Regions from separate parts of the Shewanella sp. H8 genome, predicted to be linked through region 2. Evidence: predicted binding sites of a transcription regulator. Region 2 holds the regulator's gene; the other holds the start of a gene.
The links. Region 2 encodes ArgR, which controls arginine synthesis, uptake and breakdown. Its sites were predicted from a motif close to ANTGAATANNTATTCANT; they were not measured.
Positions count from the first base shown of each region.

Region 1: the regulator ArgR is predicted to act here: its motif matches at 10,827-10,844, upstream of argA (amino-acid N-acetyltransferase).

Region 1 is NZ_CP157213.1:115,110-131,345, reverse strand. It holds gene leuC (3-isopropylmalate dehydratase large subunit) at 1-721, opposite strand, end outside; gene leuB (3-isopropylmalate dehydrogenase) at 721-1,815, opposite strand; gene leuA (2-isopropylmalate synthase) at 1,812-3,380, opposite strand; gene ABIS04_RS00520 (hypothetical protein) at 3,897-5,732, shown strand; gene recQ (DNA helicase RecQ) at 5,746-7,593, opposite strand; gene ABIS04_RS00510 (thioesterase family protein) at 7,795-8,259, shown strand; gene rarD (EamA family transporter RarD) at 8,386-9,294, shown strand; gene argA (amino-acid N-acetyltransferase) at 9,405-10,724, opposite strand; gene rpmG (50S ribosomal protein L33) at 11,226-11,399, opposite strand; gene rpmB (50S ribosomal protein L28) at 11,406-11,642, opposite strand; gene radC (DNA repair protein RadC) at 11,765-12,442, opposite strand; gene coaBC (bifunctional phosphopantothenoylcysteine decarboxylase/phosphopantothenate--cysteine ligase CoaBC) at 12,676-13,872, shown strand; gene dut (dUTP diphosphatase) at 13,869-14,327, shown strand; gene slmA (nucleoid occlusion factor SlmA) at 14,363-14,956, shown strand; gene folE (GTP cyclohydrolase I FolE) at 15,378-16,028, shown strand; gene pyrE (orotate phosphoribosyltransferase) at 16,133-16,236, opposite strand, start outside.
Region 2 is NZ_CP157213.1:3,596,912-3,613,147, reverse strand. It holds gene ABIS04_RS15570 (ferredoxin--NADP reductase) at 41-790, shown strand; gene ABIS04_RS15565 (extracellular solute-binding protein) at 1,009-2,016, shown strand; gene ABIS04_RS15560 (iron ABC transporter permease) at 2,111-3,742, shown strand; gene ABIS04_RS15555 (ABC transporter ATP-binding protein) at 3,745-4,776, shown strand; gene ABIS04_RS15550 (Dyp-type peroxidase) at 5,031-5,969, shown strand; gene argR (transcriptional regulator ArgR) at 6,032-6,502, opposite strand; gene ABIS04_RS15540 (META domain-containing protein) at 6,669-7,094, opposite strand; gene ABIS04_RS15535 (hypothetical protein) at 7,216-7,434, shown strand; gene ABIS04_RS15530 (GNAT family N-acetyltransferase) at 7,438-7,989, shown strand; gene ABIS04_RS15525 (hypothetical protein) at 8,047-8,406, shown strand; gene ABIS04_RS15520 (GNAT family N-acetyltransferase) at 8,484-9,032, opposite strand; gene metK (methionine adenosyltransferase) at 9,194-10,345, opposite strand; gene tkt (transketolase) at 10,886-12,880, shown strand; gene epd (erythrose-4-phosphate dehydrogenase) at 13,069-14,088, shown strand; gene ABIS04_RS15500 (phosphoglycerate kinase) at 14,164-15,339, shown strand; gene fba (class II fructose-bisphosphate aldolase) at 15,493-16,236, shown strand, end outside.

The DNA of each region.
Region 1 (16,236 bases), 1.0 Mb from region 2:
GGTCAGGCGCAATCATGCCAGCTTTAGCGCCCATTTCGATAGCCATGTTACATAAGGTCATCCGACCTTCCATGGTTAATGCTTCAATGGCTTCACCACAAAACTCAACCACGAAACCTGTACCACCATCCATGCCGAGCTTGCCAATAATCGCTAATACGATATCTTTAGCCGTAACGCCATCGGTTACTTTGCCACGCACTTCAACTTTCATATTCTTGGCTTTTAACTGGCGTAAGGTTTGTGTTGCCAACACGTGTTCAACTTCGGATGTACCAATACCAAATGCTAATGCACCAAATGCACCATGAGTTGCGGTATGGGAGTCACCACATACAATAACAGTGCCCGGTAAGGTAATGCCTAATTCAGGTCCCATTACATGGACAATACCTTGATTAGGGTGGTGAATATCGTACAAACGCACCCCAAACTCTTTACAATTTTGCGCTAGAGTTTCAACTTGAGTACGCGCCATAGGGCTTAACGCATCTAAACTGGCACTGCGAGTAGAGGTATTATGATCCATAGTAGCAAAGGTTTTTTGTGGTGCACGTAGTTTGCGGCCTGCCACCTTTAACCCGCTAAATGCCTGCGGCGAAGTCACTTCGTGAACTAAATGGCGATCCACATAAACTACTGGCGCTTCTCCCTCCGGAGAGGCGACAATATGGGCATCCCACACTTTTTCATATAAAGTTTTACCTGTCACTTGGACCATTACACACCTTCCTTTACTGCTTGAGCGATAAAATCACCCATTTGTGCTGTCGATTTAGCCTCACTGCGTTTATCTGCAGCAAGTAACTCACCCGTTAAATAACCACTGGATAGGGCTTTAGTCACCGCACGTTCAATGGCATTGGCAGCGTCTTCTTGCTGTAAACTATGACGTAGCATTAATGCTGCTGATAAAATCTGCGCTACCGGGTTAGCAATACCTTGGCCGGCGATATCAGGCGCGCTGCCACCAGCGGGTTCAAATAAGCCAAAGCCTGTACTGTTCATGCTTGCCGAAGACAATAACCCCATAGAGCCCGTTAACATGGCAATTTCGTCTGATAAAATATCGCCAAACAAGTTAGAACATAACATCACGTCAAATTCATCAGGACGACGCAATAACTGCATAGTCGCGTTATCAATATAGATGTGCTCTAAAGTGACATCAGGAAAGTCTTTAGCAACTTCTTCAACCACTTGGCGCCATAATACAGAACACGCTAATACGTTTGCCTTGTCTACCGAAGTCACCTTATTTTTACGTCCACGCGCGGCTTCAAAAGCAATACGGGCAATACGGCTAATTTCGCGACGGCTATAACGCATGGTATCGAAGGCTTCTTCATCATCACCTTCACCTTGGCGTCCTTTAGGCTTACCAAAGTAAATACCGCCTGTTAATTCACGAACACACAACACATCAAAACCACGAGCGGAAATATCACTGCGAAGTGGTGACATATGCTCTAAGCCGTCATGTAATTTGGCTGGACGTAAATTACAAAATAACTCAAAATGGCCGCGTAATGGCAATAATGCACCACGTTCAGGCTGATCATTAGGGGGTAAATGCTCCCACTTAGGGCCACCCACACTACCGAATAAAATGGCATCTGCCGCTTCACAACCTTTTAAGGTAGCGTCAGGTAAAGGACAACCATGGTTATCAATGGCAATGCCGCCAACATCGTATTCGGTATAGTTAATATCTAATCCAAAACGAGATTCAATCGCACACAGCACTTTACGTGCTTCTGCCATCACTTCAGGACCGATACCATCACCCGACAAAACTGCTATTTGATAACTCATACTCCACCTAACTCCCTATTTTTATGGATCTGTTGTTTAAAATCAGCGACCTTATCTGCGCGGTACACTAAGTTCATAACATTCACGAGTGCTTGGGCTGACGCCTCAACCACATCGGTGGCTAAGCCGACACCGTGGAATCTTTGCTCATGATATTTAGCTGTTATATCAACTTGCCCTAAGGCATTTTGACCTTCACCTTTGGCACCTAATTTATAATTAGTAATATTGATTTGACGACCAGTCGCTCGCGCAATGGCATTATAAGCAGCATCAACAGGTCCATTACCTGTTGCGGCTTCTGTAATATCTTGGCCATCAACCGCAATACGCACCGTCGCAGTTGCCACACCTTCAGTGGAATCAGAATGTACCATCATGTGTTTAAGTTGATATTTATCATCATCTTGTGTTTTAGACTCCATAAACACTAAGGCTTCTAAATCGTAATCGAATACTTGGCCTTTCTTATCTGCCAAGGTTAAAAACTGCTCGTATAGGCTATCCATATCATAATCGCTTGGCTGGTAACCCATTTCTTCCATGCGATGTTTAATCACATGACGTCCCGAACGTGAGGTCATATTCAAGTTATTACGATTTAAGCCAATACTTTCAGGCGTCATGATCTCATAAGTATTTTTGGCTTTTAGCATGCCATCTTGGTGAATGCCCGACGAATGAGAGAATGCATTTGCGCCAACTATTGCCTTGTTAGCTTGAATAGGCATATTACATAATTGGCTTACCAATGATGACGTACGGTGAATTTCTCTAGCGTTAATGCCACAATCTATATCAAGTAAATCTTTGCGGGTTGCCAAAATCATGGCAATTTCTTCTAATGAACAGTTACCAGCACGTTCGCCAATACCGTTAATGGTACATTCCACTTGACGTGCGCCCATCTCGACCGCTGCAATAGAATTAGCTACTGACAAGCCCAAATCATCATGACAATGAACCGAGATTACGGCTTGGTCTATATTCGGAACCCGATTAAATAGTGTTTGAATAATGCCACCAAACTCACTTGGTACTGTATAACCGACGGTATCTGGAATATTAATGGTTCGAGCACCTGCTTTAATGGCTTCCTCAACCATACGGCACAAATTATCAATTGGCGTGCGGCCCGCATCTTCGCATGAAAACTCTACATCATCAGTAAATCGTCTAGCATACTTAACCGCATTAACGGCCATCTCTAATACATCATCAAAAGAGCGTTTTAATTTACTTTCAACATGAATAGTCGAGGTTGATATAAAGGTATGAATACGAAATTGATCGGCTACCGATAATGCTTGAGCTGCGGCATCAATGTCTTTTTCAAGTGCTCGAGATAACGCACACACTCGGCTATTTTTAATCGTTTTTGCAATGGTTTGCACCGATTGAAAATCACCAGGAGAAGACACCGGAAACCCGACTTCCATGACATCAACACCTAAACGTTCTAGAGCCAAGGCAATTTGCAGCTTTTCTTTAACCGTTAAACTTGCGGCTAGTGCTTGCTCGCCATCACGTAGGGTAGTATCAAAAATTATCACTCTGTCGGACATCGAATTTCTCCATCGACCATCATGTATCTATTTACCTAACTGCAAATATCACAACTGGTACATTTCAAAAGGGCTAGAAACAAAAAACCCCGCGGCTATCAGCGCGGGGTTTGTGTATGCTTAATGAATTATTTTGCATGTGACACAAAGGACTCCGCGCAGGTTATGCGTGAGAGGAGAAGGAGTCCGAGTAGAATCAATTTTGTGTTCATAACGTTAATATTCACTTTAAATAACTAAATATGCGATGCATAAAATATGTCTGTGCTTAATAAATAACGCGAGCAGCCTTCTGTGTCAACCCTAATTTGGTCAAGATGAAAAAGATGATGATGTACTAGTGCTTCATTACAGTGATAATAACATTTAACAGACTAAATTTAATGACTGCCAGCTAACACAACGTCATTTCGATATGTACAAATAAACTCAGACCTAAGTCACTGCATCAATTATATTATTATGTCTCACGACAGAAATAACCGTATACTGACATTCCCCATATTGAGTAGACAAATGACGATGACGTTAGCGAAAAAGAACATTAATTATAACTTTAGTCTCATTGTCGCTTTGCTCATGGGGCTAACGCTATATTTTGTGACCTCTTCCGTTTTTGCTCAACCATCTCAACGTTTATTACTCTCAGAGGATATTATTGCTCAAACTCAGAAATTAAGCCCTCATGAACAACTCGATGTCATTAACAACATTAACTCTCAACGGTCTGAAGAAGCAAAAGTACTCATAGATTCACTTGTTCAACAACATACTCAGCAACCTTTAGACAATACCGATGCGTTACGATTAAGCCTATTACATTGTTTTAATTTATTGGAATTTGGTGAATTTAATCAGGCTATTATTTTGGCAAAACAAGGTGAGATTAATGCTCGGCAATATAAGTTAGACACCGCTCGTCCTTATTTTTTACAATGCCAAGCTGCTGCGCATCAGAGCCTTGGGAATCTACTACAAGAGCAATTACTTACAGAAGAAGCACTTCGCTTAGCAAGGCGTTATTCTGAAAAGCAAGCTATTGTAAATAGTCTTTACGCGAGAAGTAGACTAAATACTAGCTTAGAAAACTACAATGCAGCCATTGAAGATTTACGTTTAGCATTAGCCTTTTTTGATGAGGTACAAACACAATTTCAACAATGGTATCTACTCCCAATTTCATTCATCCAATCAGAAATTTCAAATGTATTCTTCTCTATGGGGGATTATGTCGAGGCTTTACATTATTCTGAAGCTGCATATAAAGAGATTTCTTCTTTCGGAAAAATCAAACCAACAATAACAATGAATTTAGCTCTAATATATATAGCGCTAAATGATAAGCCTAAGGTGCTGAATTATCTGCATAATATAGAAGAGTCCAATACAAAAATTGATTCAGATAGAGATTTAGCTAACCAATATGCATTGCTTGCAATAATTAATTTATACGTCGGAAATTACGATATTGCCGAGCAGAAAGCGCTTTCAAGCATCAACATATTCACTAAATACCAAGAACCTATCTACGTCATGCGCATCAAGCGTACATTAGCTAAAGTATATTTTGCACAACATAAAGACAATCAAGCATTATCGTTACTGAATGATATTATTGAACAAGCCACAGAGCTTAAACAGTTTTCGGATTTAGAAGAATTTAACCAGATAATCAGCCAATACTATGCCGAAAAAAATCAATTTGAATCCGCTTATCAATTTCAAGTGCAGCGTTTTGATGCTGCAAAACAAGCGGCTGAAAAATTAAACAATGCTCATTTTATGCAATACAAAGCTAAAATAACGGCACAAAGTGAGCCTATCGATCCGCCTGAAAAGTCTAGTAACATTAACCAAAGCTTGATATTAACGGCACTCATCATCCTAATAATGTCAATTGGATTAGTGATATTTATAACCAGAAACCCTCGCAACACCAACAACGTTAAGAATAATATTGAAAATCAACAATTAAATATCAATAACATGTTAGATAATGCTAAGCATGGACATTATCAACTAAGCATGTTGCTTATCGATATGAGCCATATTCTTACTACGGATATGCCGTTTATTACTCCTAGGCTAAAAAATACCCTTAGAGAACAAGACCAGTTATTCCACCACAGTCCAAATGAACTGATTATCCTGTTACCACATACATCGCCAATTGGAGCCGCAAGAGTGGTAAGCCAAATAGAGCATGTGCTCGAAGAATGGCAAACTGAAGGTAAAGTAAATATTGGTGTAGCCAGTTTGCACCAACTTGATAGTTTTGATGCATTATTGAAAAAAGCGGTATTAAATCAATTAAACAAAATAAAGTCCCAAGAACATAATCAGAAATTATAATAAATGTTGATGGTTAGCCTTGTGTCAGATAATCAGATATTTCATCTAAAAACTCGCCGCCAAATCGGTCCAGTTTAATCTGTCCAACCCCATTGACCGCAAGCATCTCACCCGGACTAGTGGGTAGCATAGCCGACATTTCTGCTAAGGTTGCATCGTTAAACACTAAGTAAGGTGGAATGTCGTTTTTCTCAGCAAGTTCACGACGCAATAATTTTAAACGCGCAAAGAGTTTACGATCGTATTGCTGCGGCGCACGGGAATTTGGTTTACGTTTAACATCAAGCAGTTGAATCCGCGGTACGGCTAACATAAGCGATAACTCAGCTTTCAATATCGGCCTTGCGGCAGGATTAAGCTTAATCGCAGATCCCCGAGTGATGTCCTGACTCATTAAACCTAAATGAATTAATTGGCGGATCACACTGAGCCAAAACTCGGTGGACTTATCTTTACCAATGCCCCATGTCGATAATTTATCATGACCTCTATCGACCACATTAGCCGCTTTAGACCCGCGCAAGACTTCAATAACATGATGGATACCAAAACGTTGCTGCAAACGATAAATACAAGACAGCACTTTTTGTGCGTCTTCAGTTCCATCATATCGCTTAGGTGGATCAAGACAGATATCACAGTTACCACAAGGCTTTGATGCCACTTCATCAAAATAATTTAGCAACACTTGGCGGCGACAAGTTTGCGCTTCTGCAAATGCTGCCATGGTATTCAATTTATGAAATTCGACTTGCTGCTGTGGCCCTGGTTCAGATTGTTCAATCAAATGTCTAACGCGACCAATATCGGCAGGGTCAAACAACAAATACGCCTCAGCATCCAAGCCATCACGACCAGCACGGCCTGTTTCTTGGTAATAAGCTTCAATACTTTTGGGAATATCGTAGTGCACCACAAAACGCACATTTGATTTATTAATCCCCATGCCGAATGCCACAGTTGCCACCACAATATCAACTTGGTCTTTTAAAAACTTATCTTGAACATTGCCACGTTCATCCTGGCTTAAACCGGCATGATAAGCTTGGGCATTAAATCCCTGTAAGCGTAAACGCTCAGCAACCTCATCCACTCGACGTCGGCTACTGCAATACACAATTCCACTGGTGCCATTTTGGATAGTTAAAAACTGACGTAATTGATTAGCCGCATTAAGCTTTTCAGCCACGGTATAACGAATATTAGGGCGATCGAAACTTGATAACAAAGTATAAGGCGTCACACCTAAACGTTCACAAATACTTAAACGCGTCGCGTGATCGGCTGTCGCAGTCAATGCCATTAAAGGTAAATAGGGGAAATACTGTTTTAACTGCCCTAATGCCGCATATTCAGGTCTAAAATCATGACCCCATTGACTAATGCAATGCGCTTCATCAACGGCAAACATAGAAACATCAACTGATTGAAGGCGTTCAATAAAGTCAGGGCGCAACAAACGCTCCGGTGACACATATAACAACTTAATCTCACCAGCGTGAAGCTTACGAAGTACCTCCGCACTTTGCTCGCGCGGTAAAGATGAATTGAGATAAGCCGCCGATACCCCACTTTGTATCAAACTGTCGACTTGGTCCTTCATCAACGAAATTAATGGCGACACCACCACTGCCACACCAGGCAACACAATAGCAGGCAATTGATAACATATACTTTTGCCGCCACCCGTAGGCATAATAACTAAGGTGTCTTGGCCTTGTAAACTTTGCTCTATAACTTCTCGCTGCCCTTCACGAAAGGCACGATAACCAAAAACTTGCTGCAAGCTAGTGGCAAGCACATCTTGCTCTGTCGTCAACTCATCTGAGGTCGCAATATTGGCCGAAATCGGAGTATCCATTCACACTACATTATCATTCAAGGGGCACTCATTTTAAAGCACTCAGTCACAGAAGTCTTGAACCAAAACACTTTTGCGATGTTTTCATTCAAGATAGAAGTTTGAGTTGAGGTCACTTTAGGGTTAGATTAAATACTCTATGGCAGCAAGCTGCCTTAGAATTAATAAAATAATAATAATAATAACCGACAAGGATTGCTCATGACCACCACCATTAAAACTCATATTTTACAGCAAGTTGCAGATATTTTTGACCAACATGTTCCATTCCATAATCTGCTTGGTTTAGATATAAAACATTACGACATCAATGGGGTTGAAGTCGTGATAAAAATGAAGCCAGAACTCATCGGTAATATCCATCAAAATATTCTTCATGGCGGTGTCACCGCAACCATACTTGATGTTGTTGGTGGACTTACGGTTTTTGCAGGGCTAGTTGCCAGTAAAGAAGATTGGACCATAGAAGAGTTACAACAGCGTCTTACAACCTTGGGCACGATCGATATGCGGGTAGATTTTTTACGCCCAGGTCGTGGCGAGATTTTTACTGGTACAGGTAGTGTTATCCGTTCTGGTAACCGGGTATCAGTGTGCCGAATGGAATTACATAATGAACAAGGTGTCCATATTGCATTTGGCACAGGAACTTATATGGTGGGTTAACAATAAAGATCTGTCTTGCAAAGCTAACAGCCATACAATAAAAGAATTCGCTTAATCACTTGTGTCATCCAAAATGGCGACCTACAATCGCCATCTTCTTCTCGTTACACCCATTATTGATTGACTATGCCTGATTTTGAATACCGTAAAGGAGTTTTACTGGCAGTTTGTGCTTACACCATTTGGGGTATCGCACCACTGTATTTTAAACTTTTGCATCATGTCCCCGCGACAGAAATATTAATGCATCGTGTCATATGGTCATTTTTATTTATGATCATTCTGATGCAATTTATAGGTGGATTTGGTCGTCTGCGCCTTGTTCTCAAACACCCAAAACAACTCGCGGTACTCTTTGTTACATCAGTTCTTATTGCAGCAAATTGGCTCATTTTTATTTGGGCAGTCAACAACGACCATATGCTTGATGCTAGCTTGGGTTATTTTATCAACCCACTGTTTAACGTTTTACTTGGAATGCTGTTTTTAGGCGAACGTTTGCGTAAATTACAATGGGTAGCGGTAGGTTTAGCCAGTGCCGGCGTACTGGTTCAGTTAATCTCTTTTGGCTCCATTCCGCTGTTGTCATTAGCCTTGGCCGCCAGTTTTGGCTTTTATGGTTTATTACGTAAAAAAGTTAATATTGATGCTAAAACAGGATTATTAGTCGAAACAGCGATCTTATTACCGATAGCCTTAGGATACTTGCTCGTCACCTTAGAGACATCCTCAGTAAGCATGCTAACCAATAGCTTGAATCTAAACTTACTACTGATTGCAGCAGGTATTGTCACTACCATCCCATTATTATGCTTTGCAGGATCCGCAGTAAGAATTCCATTCTCTATCCTAGGGTTTTTCCAATATATTGGCCCTAGCATCATGTTTATCTTGGCGGTTCAATTATTTAACGAGCCGTTTGATATTGAAAAAGGCATTACCTTTGGCTTTATTTGGGGGGCACTGGTTATTTTTATTAGCGACATGCTAGTGCAACGCCAAAAACGCAATACATTAGCAAAAGCCCAAGTATGATTAAGCTGACTTTTTATTAATCAGATTGAAGAATGATATTAGTATATTTATTCATCCATAAAAAATGCCGGATTAATCCGGCATTTTTTATGTTGACCCTATCATTACGGTTATAAATCTAACGCAAGGATCTTCGAGCGACGATGATAGTTATAAAGCTGCTTTTTCTTATTAGGTAACTCATCGACATCCACAATGCTAAAACCATGCTCTAAAAACCAATGAATACTGCGCGTAGTGAGTGCAAATAAACGCGAATAACCACGTGTACGTGCTTGGCCAATAATATTATTTAACAACACACTACCACGGTCAGCATCACGATAATCTGGATGCACAACCAAACAAGCAAACTCACCAGCGTTATCTTCTTCAAACGGATACAAGGCCGCGCAGCCAATAACAAGGTTATCGCGCTCGACCAGCATAAATTGCTCAATTTCCATTTCAAGCTGCTCGCGAGAACGACGCACTAAAATCCCCTGCTCTTCTAATGGGCGAATGAGGTTTAGGATCCCGCCAATATCGCCAATAGTAGCCCGACGCAAACGTTCTGCGCTTTGCGTGACAATTTGGGTACCAATTCCTTCTCGTGAAAACAGCTCTTGTAACAGTGCTCCGTCTTCTAAATAACTTACCAAATGACAACGAGGTACACCTCGGCGACAAGCTTCGACGCTTGCTTTTAAAAAAGCAATTGTCGACACTGAAGTATGGTCATCGTCAGCCATACTTTGAAGCATTTCTTCAACTTCATCTGGCATTAACTCAGCAATCACCTCGCCTTTTTTGCCAATAATTCCGTTAGTATCACTAAAACCAATAATTTTATCGGCTTTTAACTTAATCGCGACTTGGGTTGCCACTTCTTCAGCGGTGAGATTAAAGCTTTCGCCCGTAACAGAAGCGGCAATAGGTCCCATTAACACAATACCGTTATTGTCTAACTGACGACGTAATCCTAACGCATCAATACGACGAACTTTACCACTTAAACAAAAATCGACACCGTCATCGACCCCCAACGGTTGGGCAATTACAAAATTACCACTCACTAAATTGATTTGGGCATTTTGCATCGGCGTATTACCTAAGCTCATTGACATCCTTGCGGTAATATCAAATTGAGTGGCTCCTGCAACCTGTTTAATAATCTTTAAGGTTTCTTCATCAGTAATACGAATACCATTGTGATAAGCCGGTTCAATTCCAGCAATCTTTAACCCTGCATCTATTTGCGGTCGTGCACCATAAACCAATACCACCTCTATCCCAAGTGAATGCAACATCGCCACATCATTTAAAATGCCGCGAAATTGTGGATGTGCTAATGCCTCGCCACCTAACATGACGACAAAAGTTTTACCTCTATGAGCATTAACATAAGGAGCAGAATGACGAAATCCATCAACCAATTCAGTGGTTCTCACAGGCAACGTTACCTCGGTATTAAATTTGATGTTCAATAATGGCTATGACAAAACATGTCACATAACCGGTTGTTTTATTCATTTGGTGTACCCAAAGATATTATTGCATTTTAATTCACTTTTAAAGCATTTTATTTCACTTATACTGAAATAAATCATCTCATTTTTATATTAAAAAATCATTACAGCCAAAAAGTTAGCTCGCTTTAGCACTTAATCATATTTTACGCATTAATTTATAATATTTGCATTACACAAAAATCACACATACTCAGCAATATGTAAACATTATTACACGTTAACAATACGAAAATAATGTCTATTAAAATACCATCAGATTAATGCGGTACTGCATGAGTAAACTAACTGAACATATCTATGATTCAATTAGTTAGAATACAACTTCACAAACATATTAATCATTCTATTCAGTATAGACTACTTTTAAACAGGCATAAAAAAAGCCCCAATTAAGGGGCTTTTTTAAGAGTCAAAAATCAATTACTTGATTTTAGCTTCTTTATAGATAACGTGCTGACGAATAACTGGATCAAATTTCTTGATTTCCATTTTCTCAGGCATGTTACGCTTGTTCTTTTCAGTAGTGTAGAAGTGACCAGTTTTAGCACTAGATACTAATTTGATCTTCTCACGATTACCTTTAGATTTAGCCATTTTCTATTATACCTTCTCGCCACGGGCACGAAGTTCAGCAACAACAACTTCAATACCTTTCTTATCGATAATACGTATACCTTTAGTAGATACGCGTAGTTGTACGAAGCGTTTTTCTTCTTCTAACCAAAAACGGTGGTTTTGTAGGTTAGGTAAAAAACGACGACGAGTCGAATTTTTAGCGTGCGAACGGTTGTTACCAACCATTGGCTTCTTGCCAGTTACTTGGCATACTCTTGACATGTCAATCTTCTCCAAAAACAAATTTTTAACGCTCGAGCATTAATGTGCCTCGTATGGCCGTCGCCCGAGGCACAAAGAGGGCGCATTTTATACACGATTGACCATAGAAGATCAAGCAGTGTTTATACAATCCATCCTCGCTCGGCAAAGGAGACTATCTCCTGATCACCTACAACCATATGATCTAACAAAGAAACATCTATGGTTGCCAATGCATTTTTTATTCGCTCAGTTATTCGCCGATCAGCCTGACTTGGCTCTGCAATGCCAGACGGATGATTGTGACACACTATCACCGCAGCGGCTTTTTTCTCCAAAACAAGGCTAACTACCTCGCGAGGATAAACAGAAGCGGAATCGATGGTGCCACGAAATAATTCTACAAATTGAATGACTCTATGTTGGGTATCCAACAATAGTAAGGCGAACACTTCATAGGATCGGTCAGCTAATTGTCTCATTAAATAGTCCCGAGTTAAATCAGGATTTGTCAAAATTTGCCCTCTTTGTAGATTTTCATGAGCTATTCGCTTAGAAATTTCGGCTGCGGCTTGTAATTGAGCATATTTTACCGGTCCAACACCGGCTAATTTGCATACTTGTGTTTTCGATGCGGTAAGTAAACTACGCAAACCGCCAAACTGATTTATCATCTCTCGAGCCAAATCCACCGCATTTTGCCCTGCTAAACCATTGCGAAGTAACACAGCGAGTAATTCAGCATCGGAAAGATGCCCAGCACCTTTAAGCAATAACTTTTCTCGCGGCCCTTCTCCTTGTGGCCAATCTTTAATCCCCATGAATGTCCCTTATATTCAATGTGAAACGAAAATACACGCATTAAATCGGCTCTATTAACAAATACAACACCGGATGAGCTACCACTTCACCATTAACGGGTTGTTGCCTTTTTCAAAAACAGAGTTCGAATTGATTACACAGTATGGTCGATATTTTTGAGATTGGATCGACGCAACTTGTCACAAGTTTGTGATATTGTTAGCCGCAATTATATTTGAGTCGGATAATGTGCATCATGCTGACAAATAAAAAAGTATTACTTGGAATTGCAGGCGGCATTGCCGCATACAAAAGTGCGGACCTAATCCGCCGTTTAAAAGAGCGCGGTGCTGATGTGCGCGTCATTATGACTCAAAGCGCCATGGAGTTTATTACTCCACTCACCATACAAGCGCTCTCAGGCCATCCTGTAGCCTCTGATTTGCTCGATCCAGCTGCAGAAGCTGCTATGGGTCATATTGAGCTAGCACGCTGGGCTGACGTTGTTCTACTCGCACCTGCTACGGCTAACTTAATGGCGCGTATCAATGCAGGTATGGCAGATGACTTATTAACAACAACGTGTTTAGCAACCAGCGCTCCCGTCATTGTCTGTCCTGCAATGAATCAACAAATGTACCAAAACATCGCCACCCAAGAAAACATGGCTAATTTAGCTCGCAAAGGTCTCACTATTTGGCAGCCAGCCTCAGGTAGCCAAGCCTGTGGCGAAGTTGGTCCTGGGCGTATGCAAGAACCTGTCGCCATTGCCGAGCAACTAGTACAATTTTTTGGTCCTAAAACCTTGCAAGGTCATCAAGTCCTGATTACAGCAGGCCCAACGCGCGAAGCCATAGATCCTGTGCGTTATATTTCTAATCACAGTTCGGGGAAAATGGGCTTTTCTTTAGCCCAAGCAGCGGCAGAAATGGGTGCCAAGGTAACATTAGTGTCTGGCCCAGTTAATTTAGTCACACCGGCTGGCGTCACCCGTATTGATGTTGATTCAGCACAACAAATGCTCGACGCAGTGATAGGACAGGTTGAACAACATGATATTTTTATTGGTTGCGCCGCAGTCGCAGATTATCGAATTGCCGATGTTGCCCAGCAAAAAATCAAAAAGTCAGCGGAACAAATGCAGCTTGCACTAGTGCGTAATCCTGATATCTTAGCCGCGGTAGCCCAGCACACTATCCGACCTTTCACTGTCGGTTTTGCTGCTGAAACTAACGATGTAGAGCAATACGCTCGCGGTAAACTGCAACGTAAAAAGCTTGATATGATCGCCGCGAACGATGTCTCTATTCAAGGCTTAGGCTTTAATGCCGATAGCAATGCATTACAGGTTTTTTGGCAAGATGGCAGCCAACAACTGCCCGCAACAGATAAACTGACTCTGGCGCGCCAATTACTCACATTGATAGAACAACAACTAAAAAAATCATGAAAACACCCATTGAACTAAAAATTCTCGACTCGCGTATTGGCAGTGAATTTCCATTGCCAGCTTATGCTACCCCAGGTAGTGCAGGCATGGACTTACGTGCTATGACCGACACCACCATGGTCATTGAACCAGGCCAAACCGTATTAATTCCAACAGGCATAGCTGTTCATGTAGCCGACCCAAGCCTTGCAGCGGTGATTTTACCGCGCTCAGGTATGGGTCATAAGCATGGCATCGTACTGGGTAACTTAGTGGGTTTAATTGACTCCGATTACCAAGGACCGTTAATGGTGTCATGTTGGAACCGAAGTGATAAGCCATTCACACTCGAAATAGGCGATCGTTTAGCCCAATTGATGTTTGTACCCGTTGTACAGGCAACATTTATCCTAGTGGATGAGTTTAAAAGCTCAGATCGTGGAGAAGGCGGATTTGGTCACTCAGGAACCAAATAACCTTTTCAAGTAGTCACTGAGCCAAGGAACACATAATGGCTGAAAGCCCTAAAATAAATCGCCGCGAGCATATTTTACAATGCTTGGCACAAATGCTTGAAACCAGTCCTGGTCAACGCATTACCACCGCAAAGCTTGCCGCTGAAGTTGGTGTATCAGAGGCCGCGCTATACCGTCATTTCCCAAGTAAAGCGCGGATGTTCGAAGGCTTAATCGAATTTATTGAAGATGCGATATTATCGCGCTTAAACCTCATCATGGATGAAGAAAAAGACACCATGGCCCGCTGTCAGTTAGTGCTGCAGTTATTACTGGTATTTTCTGAACGTAATCCAGGTATTTCCAGAGTATTAAATGGCGATGCATTACTGGGTGAAAATGAACGTTTACGCAGTCGTATTGACGCATTATTTGCCAAAATTGAAACTCAAATAAAACAAATTCTACGTGAAAAGACCTTACGTGAAGGTGTAGGCTTTAACATCGACGAAGCCATACTAGCCAACCTATTGTTGGCCTTTGTCGAAGGGCGTATTTCACAATTTGTTCGTAGCGAATTCAAACAAAAGCCAACACTACACTTTGATGAGCAATGGACATTTATTCAGCAACAATTGCTAAGAAGCTAAACTATTTAGGGCTGTATGACAATTGCCATATGGCCCTACATCTTACATCATCTAAAGACCATATCTGCTTAATTCAACTGAATAATTAACCTGCAACTGTTGTCCATAAACCCCAGATAAATACACCCATTCCAAAAACAGATTTGGACAAAAGAAGGCCATGGTTTCTTTAACGCAGAAAATCGGGCTAAGTATTACGATATCATGCTCACATTTATCAAAGAGAACTTAAACGTAAAGTAGTTATCACTTAAACGTTTACACACAAAAAGCCGATACCCGACTAACGGGGTCGGATTTTTTGTTACCTGCAGTATTAATTTACAGCAAATCGCGCTATTCTCCTCGTCCCTTAGCGGTCGCCAAAGTGGGTTTTAACGTACGCTAACACAAACAGTAATGTCGAGTAGTTGGAGGATTTATGGCACTCAGTGAAGCCGCAATAAAAGTACAAGCCGCACTAAAAGATCTCGGTCTTGAAACCCCAATGCTGCCTAAAACGTTCACGCCTGAAGAACGTAAAGTCAAAATTGAACATCACATGCGTGAAATTTTGACCCTTATGTCACTCGATCTAAGCGACGACAGCTTGGCTGATACTCCACGCCGCATTGCAAAAATGTATGTTGATGAGATTTTCTCGGGGCTTGATTACGAAAACTTCCCTAAAATCACTGTTATCGAAAATAAAATGGGCGTTGATGAAATGGTGCGTGTACAAGACATCAGTCTTACCAGCACCTGCGAACATCACTTAGTGACTATTGATGGATTCGCGACAGTCGCTTATTTACCCCGCACAAAAATTATAGGTCTATCGAAAATTAACCGAATCGTGCGATTTTTTGCCCAACGCCCTCAAGTGCAAGAGCGTTTAACTCAACAAGTACTCGTCGCACTGCAAACCTTATTAGAAACCAAAGACGTAGCGGTAAAAATGGATGCGGTGCATTACTGCGTTAAATCCCGCGGCGTGATGGACTCAACCAGCTCGACTACCACCACTGCATTGGGCGGTATTTTTAAATCAAACCCTGCAACCCGCGCTGAGTTTTTACATCTTGTAAAATAGGTTTGAATCATCGCGCAAGCCAATAAAAAAAGCAGCCATCTAATTTAATAATCTAGGGGCTGCTTTTTTGTTGATAATGATTAATAGGAAAAATAATATAAATATTAAATCCCGTATTGCTCACGATAAGCACTAACAGATGCTAACTCTGCTTCCATACCCGGCTTTTCAGACAGATAATTAATTAAATCGGCCAACTTAATAATCG
Region 2 (16,236 bases):
CTTATGATGAAGTTTGGCTCCCATTGATAAGGACTGGACTATGTGGACTACGGGAAAGGTAATTGAACGCATTGATTGGAATGATAAATTATTCTCGTTGCGTATCAAAGCCGATGTCGAACCTTTTATCGCAGGTCAATTTATTAAACTCAGTCAAATGCGTGATGATAAGCGTGTAGCTCGTGCCTATTCTCTTGTTAATCCACCCGGTACGGATTATGTAGAAGTACTGGCCGTAGCAGTAGAAGATGGACAGTTATCACCAGATCTAAAAGCATTAAAGCCTGGCGACACTATCGAAGTGTCATCCAAAGCCGCGGGTTTTATGACCTTAGAAGAAGTGCCTCATGGTGCATTGCAAGGTAAGCACCTGTGGTTTTTGGCAACGGGCACCGCAGTTGGTCCTTTTATCTCAATGTTAGCGACAGATGAACCCTGGCAGCGCTTTGAAAAAGTCATACTGGTTTATGGTGTCAGGCTTGCAGAAGATTTAGCCTATTTAGAGACAATTAAGCAATTTGTTAAAAAATACCCTCAACAGTTCGTGTTTATTCCAATTGTCACCCGAGAAGATTATCCCGATGGTTTATCGTGTCGTATACCTGACGGTATTAACAGCGGACTTATTGAGCAAAAAGCCGGATTAGAAATTAATGCCGAACACTCGCAAATGATGGTTTGTGGTAATCCTGGAATGATCACAGATGCTCAAACGGCCTTAATTGATAAGGGATTGGTTAAAAATCTTCGACGGGCACCAGGGCAGATTACAGTAGAAAAATACTGGTAATATATTCATTAATATAGATTTAACCCTATATTCCTCATTTGTCATTCTGATGGATAATCTAATTGTGTCATTTTCAACTTAGCTCGTTTCTAGTGTGATATTGAAACAATACTTGCTCCTTTTGATTTGATCACTTATCCTGTTGTAATTGATAACCATTATCAATATCAATTAGATTTGTAGTGACGAATATTGTTTTAATTAGGGAGCGTTAATTAATGAAATTGCTAAAAAGTGTCGCATTCTTAGGCTTAGCGAGTGTGACTTCTTCAGTCTATGCCGCTGATGCATTAACGGTTTACTCTTATCGTCAGGCTTTTCTGATTGAGCCTATTTTAGAAAAGTTTACTGCACAAAGTGGTGTCGACGTTAACGTGGTTTTTGCTAAAGACGGTATTGCAGAACGTATGGTGCGTGAAGGTCGATTATCTCCAGCAGACGTAGTGTTAACATCTGACTTTTCTCGTTTAATGGATTTAGTGGATAAAGACCTTGTTTCCCCCGTTGATAGCAAGGTGATTGACGCTAATATTCCTGTTCAATACCGTTCGCAACAAAATGATTGGTATGCGCTCACAATGCGGGTGCGTAATGTCTATTCCTCAAAAGAACGCAGCGGTAAAATTGATATTGATTATGAAGACTTAGCCACACCAGAATACAAAGGCAAAATTTGTACTCGCAGCGGTAAGCACCCTTACAATATAGCATTAGTGGCGTCGATGATTGCCCATGATGGTGAAGCGAAAACCAAAACCTGGTTAGAAGGCGTTAAGGCCAATCTAGCACGTAAGCCTCAAGGTAACGATCGGGATCAAGTGTTAGCGGTTAAAGAAGGTATGTGTGATGTTGCCATTGGTAATAGTTACTACTTCGGCAAAATGTTAATGGACAAAAACCAAAAAAGTTGGGCTGAAGCGGTTGAGATTAATTTCCCAAATCAACAAAATCGTGGCGCACATGTCAATGTTTCAGGTATGGCATTAGCCAAACATTCACCGCATAAAGACGACGCCATTAAATTAATGGAGTTCCTCACTTCAGACGTTGCACAAAAAATGTATGCGGAAGTGAATATGGAATATCCCGTTAAGGCAGATGTTGCACCGTCTGAACTAGTTGCGTCTTGGGGCGAATTTAAAGCAGACAGCTTACCTATCTATAAGTTGGCTGAGTTTCATCATGCCGCGGTGACATTACTTGATGAAGTGAAGTTTGATCTTTAATTGAATCTCGAACACATACGTCAATTAGTTTAAATATTATCAGCGCATTATCGAACATATATCGTTAGTGCGCTGAGTTAATTCGGTATTATTTATGATTTTAGGCTTAACCAGAAGCTGGTCGCTTACTGGTTATTTTATTGCAGCGATACTCATATTGCCGCTGGTTGCCTTAATTGTGCAAGCCATGCTTCCCGATCAAGCGGTATTCAGCCATTTGTTCAATACGGTACTGCCGACATATATTGCTAATAGTTTATTATTAATGTTGTTTGTTGGATTTGGGACGCTAGTGATCGCAACCCCTGCAGCTTGGTTAGTTGCCCGCTGTGACTTTCCATTTCGTCGTTATTTTCAATGGTTATTACTTCTCCCTCTAGCTATGCCAGCCTATATTGTTGCCTATGTTTATACCGACATGTTGGATTATGCTGGCCCAGTGCAACGTACATTAAGATCTTGGTTTGAATGGCAATCTCCCCATGATTATTATTTTCCTTCAATACGAAGTCTTGGTGGGGCCGCGATAATATTATCGCTAGTGTTATTTCCCTATATTTATTTATTGGCTAGAACGGCTTTTATGGAGCAGTCTTCCAGTTTGTTATACGCCTCGCGCATTATGGGCTGTAGTCCGTGGCGGAGTTTTTGGCGTCTCGCACTACCAATGGCAAGACCTGCGTTAGCCGTAGGTGTTGCGCTTGTGGCAATGGAAACAGCAGCAGATTTTGCTACTGTAAGCTATTTTGCTGTACCAACATTAACCACTGCTGTGTACGACACTTGGCTCGGATATGGCAGTTTAACCGCGGCGGCAAAGCTTTCGGCAATTATGCTGTTAGTGGTCTTTTCTATGATTGGGGTAGAGCGTTTTGCGCGCCGGAAACAACAATTATTTCAAAAGCAATCTTCCCTTAATGAAACTGACAGATATGTGTTGTCATCAAAAAGAGCTTGGATAGCATTCGGTTATTGTTTTTTATTGCTATTTACTGCCTTTTTATTACCTTTCATTGTGTTGTGTGGATATGCTATCGATTATTTCAACGAGAGTTGGGATGTGCGTTTTTGGCAATACAGCTTTAACAGCTTATATATTGCCGCCATTGTCAGTGCTGTGTGCGTGGTTCTTTCCTTGATATTGATGTTCGTACGCCGGGTTAGCCCACGTAAAAGTGACCAACTTCCGTCTAGATTAAGTTGTACAGGTTACGCTTTACCGGGAACTGTGTTAGCTATTGGCGTTTTGGTGCCACTGACCTTTATCGACTTTGCGATTAACGATGTTTACGACTGGCTTGGCGCTCAAGGGCCTGGTTTATTATTAACAGGAAGCGTGTTTGCACTGATTTTTGCTTTTTGTGTCCGATTTATTGCCATATCCATTGGCAGTTTAGAAAACAGTTATAAACGTATTTCACCTTCTTTAGATATGGCTTGTATTACGCTAGGGCGGACACCTAATCAACTATTATGGCGAGTGCATTTGCCTTTATTGCGTAAGGGCATTTTTGCTGGCGCATTGTTGGTGTTTATTGAAAGTATGAAAGAGTTGCCGGCAGCGTTATTATTGCGGCCGATTGGATTTGAAAACTTAGCCACTTATGTTTTTCAGTTTGTATCAGATGAAAGGCTTGAACATGGCGCATTGGCCGCTATTGTGATTGTGTTGGTTGGGCTTGTTCCCCTGATTTATCTAAATCGCTCATTAGAGCAACAAGGCTAGTTATGTCAACGTTAACCATTGAAAATGTCTGCAGTGATTATCAAGGCCAAGTTATATTGCGCCATTTAAACCTTATATTGGAACAAGGTGAAATCGTTGCACTATTGGGGCCTAGTGGTTGTGGTAAAACAACACTATTGCGGGCGATAGCGGGCTTACAACCCATTAGCCAAGGTTGCATTAAGATTAATGACCAAGTCTTGAGTGGTGATGACGTATTCGTTGCGAGTGAGCAACGTGGTGTAGGGATGATTTTTCAAGACTACGCCTTATTTCCGCATTTAACCGTGGCTGAAAATATATTATTTGGCGTTAACGATCTTAATCGTGAACAGCGGCTAACACGATTAGAAGAAATGCTTGAGTTGGTTAAATTAACCGGGCTGTCATCTCGTTATCCTCATGAGTTATCTGGCGGACAACAGCAGCGGGTATCTATTGCGCGTGCTTTAGCTTATCAACCTAAGCTGTTATTACTCGATGAACCTTTTTCTAATATTGATGCACAAGTTCGTAACGATATGATGTTGGAAATTCGTGCCATTCTGAAACAACGTAATGTGAGCGCGGTATTTGTTACCCACAGTAAAGACGAAGCATTTGTGTTTGCCGATAAACTGGCTTTGTTTAAAAATGGCGCCATTATACAGCATGGTAAAGCCGAAACTCTTTACTCAGCACCTACAGATCGTTATGTAGCCGACTTTTTAGGTTCTGGGAATTATTTACCGATTACGGTCACGTCTAATCATCAAGTACAGTATTCTTTAGGTTATTTAAACAGTACTGAAGCATTGTCTTTGCCTATTGGAAGTCCAGGGTATTTATTACTGCGACCACAGCAAATTGAATTACATTCCAATATCGACGGTAAGGGTTGTATTGTCCAAAGGCATTTTCTTGGCACTGTATGCCATTATCAAGTTCAAATTGGCGATGATGTTTTGGATATAAACAGTCAATCAACAATATTAATGCCTGGTCAACGGGTGAATGTTGTTATTGCCGCGCATCCTCTGGTGATTTTTAATTAACGCTCAACAGTCTGTATCATTTGATCTCTATTTGATGAATGTGACTGATGATCAATCTCTTATCTAAACTTATTTAAGTAAAATGTGACTTACAAATAAGCTAAATGTGAATACACTTAAAGAAATTTACATTTGATTAAGATAAGCTACTGATTAATGAAATTGATCAGAGGTGCTATTCGTTTTTTAATAGCATCCAGTATTAAGTTATCACCATTTAGGCCGACAGAAAGTATTAAGGTGGATAAGTAAATATGGGTAACCAAGTTATGCCTCGTGAACAGTTAGGGATTTGCGCAGAAGGGAATTTACACAGTGTGTATTTGATGTTTAATGCCAACGATGGTGTTGAAGAGCAATTACGTCCATCTATTGCTAATGTGGCACAATACATTTACGAACTCACAGATCAATATACCGACAGTGCATTTAATGGCTTTGTGGGTATTGGGGCTAATTTTTGGGATACCTTTTACCCAGACGCTCGTCCTGCATTATTAAAACCTTTTCCTGCTATGAATGAAGGTAATCGTGATGCACCTGCAATGGAATATGATTTGTTTGTTCATATCCGTTGTGATCGTTATGATATTTTGCATCTTGTTGCCAATGAAATTAACCAGATGTTTGAAGATTTGGTTGAATTAGTAGATGAAGAGCGCGGTTTTCGATTTATGGACAGCCGTGATTTAACTGGTTTTGTTGATGGTACAGAAAACCCTAAAGGACGCCATCGTCAACAGGTTGCACTTGTCGGTGATGAAGACGAAAAGTTTGTTTCAGGTAGTTATGTTCATGTGCAAAAATATCTGCATAACTTAAGTAAGTGGCATCGTTTACCGGTAAAAAAACAAGAAGATATATATGGCCGTACCAAAGCTGATGATATTGAGTACGAATCAGAAGATAAGCCGTTAACCAGTCATACTAAACGAGTCAATTTAAAGGATCCGCAAGGAAACTCATTAGAGATTTTACGTCAAAGTATGCCTTATGGTTCAACGAGAGAACAAGGGTTGGTATTTATTTCTGTCTGCCGCACCCCTGAACATTTTGAAAAAATGCTTCGGAGTATGGTACATGGCGATAGCGATGGAAATCATGACCATTTAATGTTGTTTACTAAAGCATTGACTGGGTCATCATTCTTTGTGCCATCGCTGGATTTTTTAATTCAATTCGATGATGCCTAAACGCTAATTTTAGATAATAAAAAAGCAATGCCATGGCATTGCTTTTTTATTGGAATGGTTTTTTATTCACTATAATTGAATAAAGATCTAACTGTTTCTAATGTATCATCGATAGTTTTTATACTTGCAGGGCAAATGAAAATAGTATCATCGCCTGCAATAGTACCTAATATCCCTTCAGGCTTGCCTATTGAATCAAGCAAACGTGCAATTAACTGCGCTGCACCAGGGCTGGTTCTGACCACTATCATGGCTTGATTATGATCAACATCCAGTACTAAGTTTTTAACGGGGCTACCTGCAGTAGGGACTCCTAGCTCGGCAGGAAGACAATACACCATTTCTTGCTTAGCATTTCGAGTTCGCACAGCACCAAACTTGCTGAGCATGCGAGATACTTTAGATTGATTAATATTACCGAATCCTTCGGCTTGAAGCGCAATAACAATCTCGCTTTGGCTTCCAAAACGTTCCTCTTTGAGAATCGCTTTAAAAGTTCGCACGAGCTCATCCTGATTTCTTGTCGCTGGCATAGTGATAATTCAACTTATAGTTATTATTCAAAAAACTAGCACATTTTGAATAGATTGACTTATTAAGTCAAGAAAGAATCAAAATAGTTGAATAAAAATTCATTTTTATAGTGGAAATTTAAGCTGACACTTATAGCCAATCCGATGATTTATTTAAATGATGGATTTAAGATAAGGGTAACGATTGCTTTGTTAGTACCAATAACGTATCACCCTTTTTTGATAATAAATTAAGTTTTCCTTTTGAAAAATCAATTTGCTGTACTAATGATATCGCCTTCATCAGATCAGCTTCTTGAGTCATTAAGCTATCGACACAAGCTTTCATGGTTGAATCTGACGGAGCCAGTTTTAGTAAGTTACCTTGCTGAGCGTAATGACCAGAAAATTGATTACAACTATTATTACCTGTTAGCTGACCATTTGGGGCAAACACTAAATTTGCTGGGCTATTATTAATGGTTGGAGTATCGAGGACAACGTCTACATGCCAACGACCCATTAATTGTTCATTAGAGACAACTTGTGGTTGGCTTTGGCAAGCACTAAGGCCTAAAAATATTACAGTGGCGCCGAGAATATGCTTTATCATGCTGAGAGGGTCCAAAAACGAAAACATTGCGGTTATTCTACTACTTGAACAGTAATAAAAGAGTAAATAAATGTAATGTTTTGGATGAATTAACATTATTTAACCTATTAAAGAGTCTCAAATGATCAAAATAGTCAAAATATTGCATTTTGTTGGGTTAATCATGTTGTTGCTGGGCGTAGGACTATACTGGCAAAGTGATCTTGCTCAACAAGTCAGCGGCATGTTGGTTATCGCTTTACTTATTGGTGTAGGTACATTAATTATGTCTCCGTTACCTGTTGCGCTAGTGATAGAATGGGCGAAGAATCAATCTCCCAATTCAGAGTCAAAGGAATAATCATTGTCATTTATTATCCGTAAGGCGTTATTAACCGATGTTGCTGCCATAGTGCAGTTAGAGCGTGCTCATGTTGATGATGAGTTGTTAGATTCTAATAGCCAACTACATGCTCACTCACTGAGAAAAGGTGAGGTTATTCAGTTGATCAATCAACATTGGTTTATTGTCGCAGAAGAACAGGGGCACATTATTGGTTATGTGATGGCTGCAAAATGGTCATTTTTTTCCGCACAACCTTTATACCGCCATATAATTCAAAAAATTAAGTTTGCCGATTTGAATGGTCAAGCAATATCAACAACTAACTCATGCCAATATGGCCCCGTTTGGATTCAAGAGTCGAAGCGTGGTCAAGGTATTTTCGCGGCATTAGTGAGTGAATTAAAACGGCAAGTACACGATACCTTTCCATTTATGGTGACCTATGTTGCCGCCGACAATGCTCGTTCATTGGCTGCACATAAACAAAAAGCGGCAATGACAGAGATTGATCAATTTAGCTTTGAGCAACGTGATTATTGCCTACTCGCGACTAGCAATTTACCTGATTAGCAACATAGGCTAAACAGGTAAAATGAGTTTACATCAACATGGCTATTTATTAACAATATGATAAGCACTGACTTTGACACACTTTTTAAGCCATACCTAAGCTTAAGGCTTTCGGCGTTTGACAACATCAAGCTAATTGCTGCAGTACTGTCTGATGCTGGCGAACCGTATCAATGTATTGAAGCGCACTTTCAAGATGCGGTTAATGCTCAAGTGCAACATTCAGGGTATTTTGTTCGCTGGAAAGAAACATGGATATTTTGTGGCATAACCAATGATTACAATGCAGCAATAACATTGGTTTCCCAAATAGAACTGATTAACATGGCCTCAATCATTGTTAAAGACGTGCCAATTATGACAATGCAGCAAGTGTCGTTTATGTGCATTGAAACGGCCCATTTTGATCACTGCTAATCGACTTGCCAGTGCTGTGTTGATGTCAGTTTAGGTTGAGTTAAGAATAGACTTAATTAGGTTTATTCGCATTGGACTTATTCTGACTTAAGCTTATTGCTGTTATATGGTTTTTTTATTACATCTAGCTTACTAAGTTGCATCAATATTAACGGTCGTTGTTCACTGTGATATCGGCGATACAATTGAGTTATTTCTGCCGGTAACGTGGATAATTCACTTGGCTCTCTTACTATAAATTGCTGTTGTTGATATAAGCTTATTAACCACGGATGGGCAAATAAGAAACAATCTTTAACGATTAATTTTGGTGCGATAAATTGTAATAGTTGAGTTGATACTTGCTGGCCACGATAGTCAGGATGGACTAGCAATCCACTTATTAATTGATATTGGCCTACAGGTTTAACTCTTATTGCGGCAATGATTATTTGCTGGCTCAATTCTGTGTCATTCGTGAGTGTTGGTTGAACATGATGGATGACAGCAACAGATTCTTTTTGGGCCAATCGAGCATAAGGCATATGTTGACGGTAGAATAATTTGATTGCGGACCATTCTCTAATGGCAACAGAAGGTTGCTGATTTCCAGTTATCTTTGTGTTTAGCCAAGTTGGTTGATACATAATGTGAGCCATTTTAAAATCAAATAATGATGTTATTAATGTTATATGTTGTTATTGCTACAAAACAGAAAAAATAAAACCGCCTAATGGCGGTTTTATTTTTCTATGCTATTAACTTAGGTTACAAATGCTAGGTTAAAATGACATAGACAGTTAGCTTATTATAATCCAGCGTCTGCACGAAGGATTTCAGCTTTATCTGTTGCTTCCCAAGGGAAGATATCTCGACCAAAGTGGCCATAAGCAGCAGTCTGTTGATAGATTGGACGTGCTAAATCTAACATTGCTGTTAAGCCATATGGACGTAATTCAAAGTGTTGACGAACCAATTTGATTAACACTTCTTGAGACACCTTACCGGTACCGAAAGTTTCGATACTGATAGAAGTTGGTTCTGCAACACCAATCGCATAAGACACTTGTAACTCGCAACGATCAGCAAGACCTGCAGCTACAATATTTTTAGCTACATAACGTGCAGCATAAGCAGCACTACGGTCAACTTTTGATGGGTCTTTACCAGAGAAAGCACCACCACCATGACGCGCCATGCCGCCATATGTGTCAACGATAATTTTACGTCCTGTTAGTCCACAGTCACCAACGGGTCCGCCAATAACAAAGCGCCCTGTAGGGTTAATAAAGTATTTAGTGTCTTTATTTAACCACTGTTCAGGTAATACAGGCTTAATGATGGTTTCCATTACGGCTTCAATCAAATCAGCTTGTTTAATGTCTTCACGGTGTTGAGTTGATAATACAATCGCATCAATGCCAATAATTTTACCGTTATCGTACGCAAAAGTGACTTGGCTTTTCGCATCGGGACGTAACCACGGTAGCGTACCGTTTTTACGAACTTCAGACTGACGCTTAACTAATTTGTGCGCGTAAGTAATGGGTGCAGGCATTAATACATCAGTTTCATTGCTTGCATAACCAAACATTAAGCCCTGATCGCCAGCGCCTTGCTCTGCAGGATCGGCGCGATCAACACCTTGATTAATATCTGGAGACTGTTTGCCAATGGCATTCAGTACAGCACATGAATCAGCATCAAAACCCATATCTGAATTGGTGTAGCCAATTTCGCGTACCGTTTTGCGGGTAATTTCTTCAATATCTACCCAAGCAGAAGTGGTAACTTCACCACCTACTAATACCATACCGGTTTTAACATACGTTTCGCACGCAACACGAGCTTTTGGATCTTGCTCAAGTATCGCGTCTAATACCGCATCAGAAATCTGATCGGCTATTTTATCTGGATGACCTTCTGAGACAGACTCAGAGGTAAACAAGTGCTTTGCCATAATAGGGGAATCTCGTTGGTTGCAATTGAATATACGTCTAGACGGCTATTTTAGTCGAATTTGATTTTGATAACACCCCCCTATACGAATTTATCTCGAGAATTGTGCACTAATGCATAAATATTTTTTATTCACAAAAACAATGTTTAGTAGAAAGGCTAATTAAATCGATGATTCAAAATAGATTTGGTGGTTTTCTACTATTGCATTTAATTACTTTGCTACTAAGAACTGAACAATATTATTGTGGGTTATTCGGTTTTAACCAGTAATAAAAGGTGATTGTTTATTGTTGCTTGCGTGTTTTAGGCTGTCGTTGTCAATAAATAGTTACTCGTATAGTGAATATTGATTATGGGTATCTGATCAGTTTGTATAATGAAATAATTTAGCTTTTTGTACTTCTATATGAGCAAAATCCAGTTAGTTGATCATTAAAATGTGTAATGAGAGTAATTTTAATTTGCGTCATATCGCCTTGTAGGGGAAAATATGGCTTCACAATTGCCAGCTAGATCATAAAAACAAGCAGGAGAGAGCATGTCATCTCGTAAAGTACTCGCTAATGCCATTCGCGCCCTAAGTATGGATGCGATTCAAAAAGCCAATTCTGGCCATCCCGGTGCCCCGATGGGCATGGCTGATATCGCCGAAGTGCTATGGAATGATTTTCTAAAGCACAATCCAACTAATCCTAAGTGGGTCGATCGCGATCGTTTTGTGTTATCAAACGGTCATGGCTCTATGCTTATATACTCTTTACTGCATTTATCTGGTTATGCATTACCTATGGAAGAGCTAAAGCAATTCCGCCAATTGCATTCAAAAACTCCAGGACATCCTGAATATGGTTACACTCCAGGCATTGAAACGACTACCGGCCCTTTAGGCGCTGGTATCAGTAACGCTGTGGGTATGGCTATTGCAGAAAAAACCTTAGCGGCTCAATTTAACCGTCCGGGACACGACATTGTCGATCATTTTACATATTGTTTCTTGGGTGATGGTTGTTTAATGGAAGGTATTTCTCATGAAGCCTGTTCATTAGCCGGAACGTTAGGTCTTGGCAAGTTAGTGGCATTTTGGGATGACAACGGTATTTCAATCGATGGTAATGTTGAAGGCTGGTTCACTGATGACACACCTAAGCGTTTTGAAGCGTACGGTTGGCATGTTATTGCTGGTGTCGATGGCCATAATCCAGAGGCTATCCGTGCTGCAATTGAAGAAGCGAGATCGGTTACAGATAAGCCATCAATGATTTGTTGTAAAACAATTATTGGTTTTGGCTCACCTAATAAATCAGGTAGTCATGATTGCCATGGTGCACCATTAGGCGATGCTGAAATTGCAGCCGCTCGTGAATTCTTAAACTGGCCATATGCTCCTTTTGAAATTCCATCAGAGGTTTATGCTGGTTGGGATGCTAAGCAAAAGGGTGCCAGCAATGAGTCGTTATGGGATGAGCATTTTGCAGCTTATCAAGCCGCTTACCCTGAGCTCGCTGCAGAATATGATCGCCGGGTATTAAAAGGTGAATTGCCTGCTGATTTCGAAACTAAAGCACAAGCGTTTATCCAAGAAAGCCAAGACAAAGCCGAAAATATTGCTAGTCGTAAAGCATCGCAAAATGCCATTGGTGTATTTGGTGCTATGTTGCCTGAATTACTCGGTGGCAGTGCCGACTTAGCGGGTTCTAACTTAACCCTTTGGTCTGGTTCTAAAGGTATTCAAGATGATCCAGCCGGTAACTACATCTATTACGGTGTGCGTGAATTCGGTATGAGCGGTATTATGAATGGTGCATCACTACATGGTGGTTTTATTAACTATGGTGCGACTTTCATGATGTTTATGGAATATGCGCGTAATGCAGTACGTATGTCTGCATTAATGGGGATTCAAAATATTTTCGTTTATACCCATGATTCTATTGGTCAAGGCGAAGATGGCCCTACTCATCAACCAGTTGAGCAATTAGCTAACTTACGTTTAACACCTAATATGGCCGTATGGCGTCCATGTGATGCAGCAGAAACGGCTGTATCTTGGAAAATTGCAATTGAACGTCGCAATGCTCCAACATCTCTCATCTTTAGCCGTCAAGGCCTTAAAGCTCAAGTGCGTACCGCTGAGCAATTAGCGAACGTAGCTAAAGGTGGTTATGTACTGTCTGATTGCCAAGGCACTGCTGATGTCATCTTAATTGCCACAGGTTCAGAAGTGCAATTAGCCATGGATTCAGCCGCTGAACTCACTAAACTAGGTCAAAAAGTACGGGTTGTTTCTATGCCTTCTACGACTGAGTTTGATAAGCAAGATGCTGCATACAGAGAGTCTGTATTACCAAAAGCAGTGACTAAACGTGTCGCAATTGAAGCCGCACACGCTGATTTCTGGTACAAATATATTGGTTTTGACGGTGGCGTGGTGGGTATGACGACCTTTGGTGAGTCTGCCCCTGGTGCTGAATTACTTAAATATTTCGGCTTCACTGTTGATAATGTCGTAAAAACTGTCCAGTCTTTAGGATAATCATCTGAGATTAAACACTTATCTATTAGGTGTTTAATCTGTATAATAACGGCCTGCAATACTCTTGTAGGCCGTTTTTTTATGTCTTTAATTCACGTAAAGTAATATATTTAAGTCGCTAATGTTTCAGTGTTTTATTTATAACTGACTCAATAATAAGTGCTTTGGTTAATTACTCTGGACCCTAAATGATTCGAGTTGCAATTAATGGTTATGGCCGAATTGGCCGTTCAATACTTCGTGCCTTGTATGAATCGGGTAAACGTCAACAAATTCAAATAGTGGCGATCAATGAGTTGGCAAAGCCAGAAGCCATTTGCCATTTAACTCAATATGACACCACTCATGGTCGTTTTAAGCACAAGGTAAAACTCGACGGTGACAAGTTACTGATTGGCGATGACAGCATTCAGCTACTAAACCAAGCTGATGCGAGTTTATTGCCATGGAAAGAACTTGATATTGATATCGTTTATGAAGCCACCGGCAGTTTAATTGATCGCCAAGCCTGCGAAGCACACATTCATGCAGGTGCTAAACAAGTACTCATTAGTAATCCTTCTTCTGCAGACGTTGATGGCACCATTGTTTATGGTGTTAATCATGACTTGTTGCGCGCAGAGCATACCGTTATTTCTAACGCTTCTTGTACGACCAATTGTATTGTCCCTGTTATTGATGTTTTGGATAAACATTTTGAAGTCAAAAGTGGTGCGATTACCACTATCCACTCGGCGATGAATGATCAGCAGGTGATTGACGCTTATCATGATGATTTACGCCGAACTCGCGCCGCGGGTCAGTCAATTATTCCAGTAGACACTAAATTAGCACGAGGCATTGAGCGTATTTTGCCGCACATGAAAGATAAATTTGAAGCGATTTCTGTTCGGGTACCTACCATTAATGTTACCGCGATCGATTTATCTGTCACACTTGAGAAAAAAGTCGATATTGCGCAAATCAACAGTGTGCTAGAGCGTGCATCAAATGGCAGTTTTAATGGTATTTTAGGTTACACTGACGAGCCGCTGGTATCGTGTGACTTTAACCACGACCCCCGTTCAAGTATTGTTGATGGTACTCAAACCCGTGTCAGTGCCGGCCACTTGGTCAAATTATTATTATGGTGCGATAACGAATGGGGTTTTGCTAACCGCATGCTGGATACTAGTTTAGCGATGATCCAAGCAAAATCGGATCGATAACATCAATTATGTCGCAATGGGGTAAACCGGTTGCGCAGTAAGATTTCGTATTAACTTAAAAAGGAACTGCTAATTATGGCAATTATTAACATGACAGATTTAGATCTACAAAATAAGCGTGTGCTTATTCGTGAAGATTTAAATGTACCTGTCAGCGATGGTTTAGTAACCAGTGATGCGCGTTTACGAGCTTCATTACCTACTATTAAACTCGCACTCAAAAAAGGTGCGGCAGTCATGGTGATGTCGCATTTGGGTCGCCCTACCGAAGGTGAGTTTAACCCAGAGTATTCAATGAAACCTGTGGTTGAATATTTGACTAAAGCTCTTAATTGCTCTGTACGCTTGGAGAGTGATTATCTTGATGGCGTTGAGGTTAATGTTGGTGAAGTCGTCGTATTTGAAAACGTTCGCTTTAATATTGGTGAAGGTAAAAACGATGAGACGTTATCTAAAAAAATGGCTGCCTTATGTGATGTGTATGTCATGGATGCATTTGGTACCGCTCATCGCGCTCAAGCGTCGACTCACGGCGTAGGCGTTTATGCTCCGATAGCCTGTGCGGGTCCGTTATTAGCCCAAGAATTAGATGCATTAGGTAAAGCGCTTCATAATCCAGCTCGTCCAATGGTGGCAATTGTTGGTGGATCAAAAGTGTCAACCAAGTTAACCGTACTTGAAAGCCTGTCAACCAAGGTTGACCAGCTTGTTGTGGGTGGTGGTATTGCCAATACCTTTATTGCAGCTGCGGGTTATAATGTCGGTAAATCATTGTATGAAGCTGATTTAGTGGAAGAAGCAAAGCGTCTTGTGGCCAATGCTCGAAGTCGCGGTGGTGATATTCCTGTCCCTACTGATGTGGTTGTGGCAAGCGAATTTAGCCCTACGGCTGTTGCTACGCTGAAATCGGTGAGTGATGTCACTGACAGTGATATGATATTTGATATCGGCCCTGAGAGTGCTGAAGTATTGGCAAAAATTATTGAACAAGCCGGCACTATCGTCTGGAATGGTCCAGTGGGTGTGTTTGAGTTTGATCAATTCGGTGAAGGTACTAAACGCATAGCACAAGCTATTGCGGAGTCAAAAGCATTTTCTATTGCTGGTGGTGGCGACACCTTAGCCGCAGTAGATAAATATAATATTGCTGACAAAGTATCTTACATCTCTACTGGTGGTGGCGCTTTCCTTGAGTTTTTAGAAGGTAAAGAGTTGCCTGCAGTTGCAATGCTTGAAAAACGTGGCGCTTAGTTCACGCATCAAGTATTTTACCGTAAAACCTAATAATAATTATTATAAAAAATGCTCTGTTACAGCCTAATGGAATTAGGTTGTCGCAGAGTTAACAATCCGTCCAAACGATAGCGACCTAGGTGAGTAATCACCCTATTAATGGAGAACGAAATGGCTCTTATCTCTCTACGACAACTACTTGATCATGCTGCTGAGCATGATTATGGCGTCCCTGCATTTAACGTAAATAACCTTGAGCAAATGCGCGCAATTATGCAAGCGGCTGAAGCAACAGACAGCCCTGTAATTGTGCAAGCATCTGCTGGTGCACGTAAATATGCTCGTCCACAGTTTCTAAAATATCTTATGGCAGCTGCGCTTGAGCAGTATCCTGATATTCCTGTGTGTATTCATCAAGACCATGGTACTGACCCTGATATTTGTCAGCGTTCGATCCAGTTAGGCATGTCATCAGTAATGATGGATGGCTCACTTATGGCCGATGGTAAAACACCTGCATCTTATGACTACAACGTTGATGTGACTCGTCGTACTGTCGCTTTTGCTCATGCTTGTGGTGTGTCGGTTGAAGGTGAAATTGGTTGTTTAGGCAGTTTAGAAACGGGTCAAGCAGGCGAAGAAGATGGTATTGGTGCTGTTGGTACCCTTAGTATGGATCAAATGCTAACCACCCCTGAAGAAGCGGCGCGTTTCGTTGCTGATACCCATGTTGACGCATTAGCTATTGCTATTGGTACTAGCCATGGTGCTTACAAGTTTAGCCGTAAGCCTACTGGTGATGTGTTACGTATTGATCGTATTAAAGAAATCCATGCGCGTATCCCTAATACGCACTTAGTGATGCACGGTTCGTCTTCAGTACCACAAGAATGGCTGCAGATCATCAACAAATAT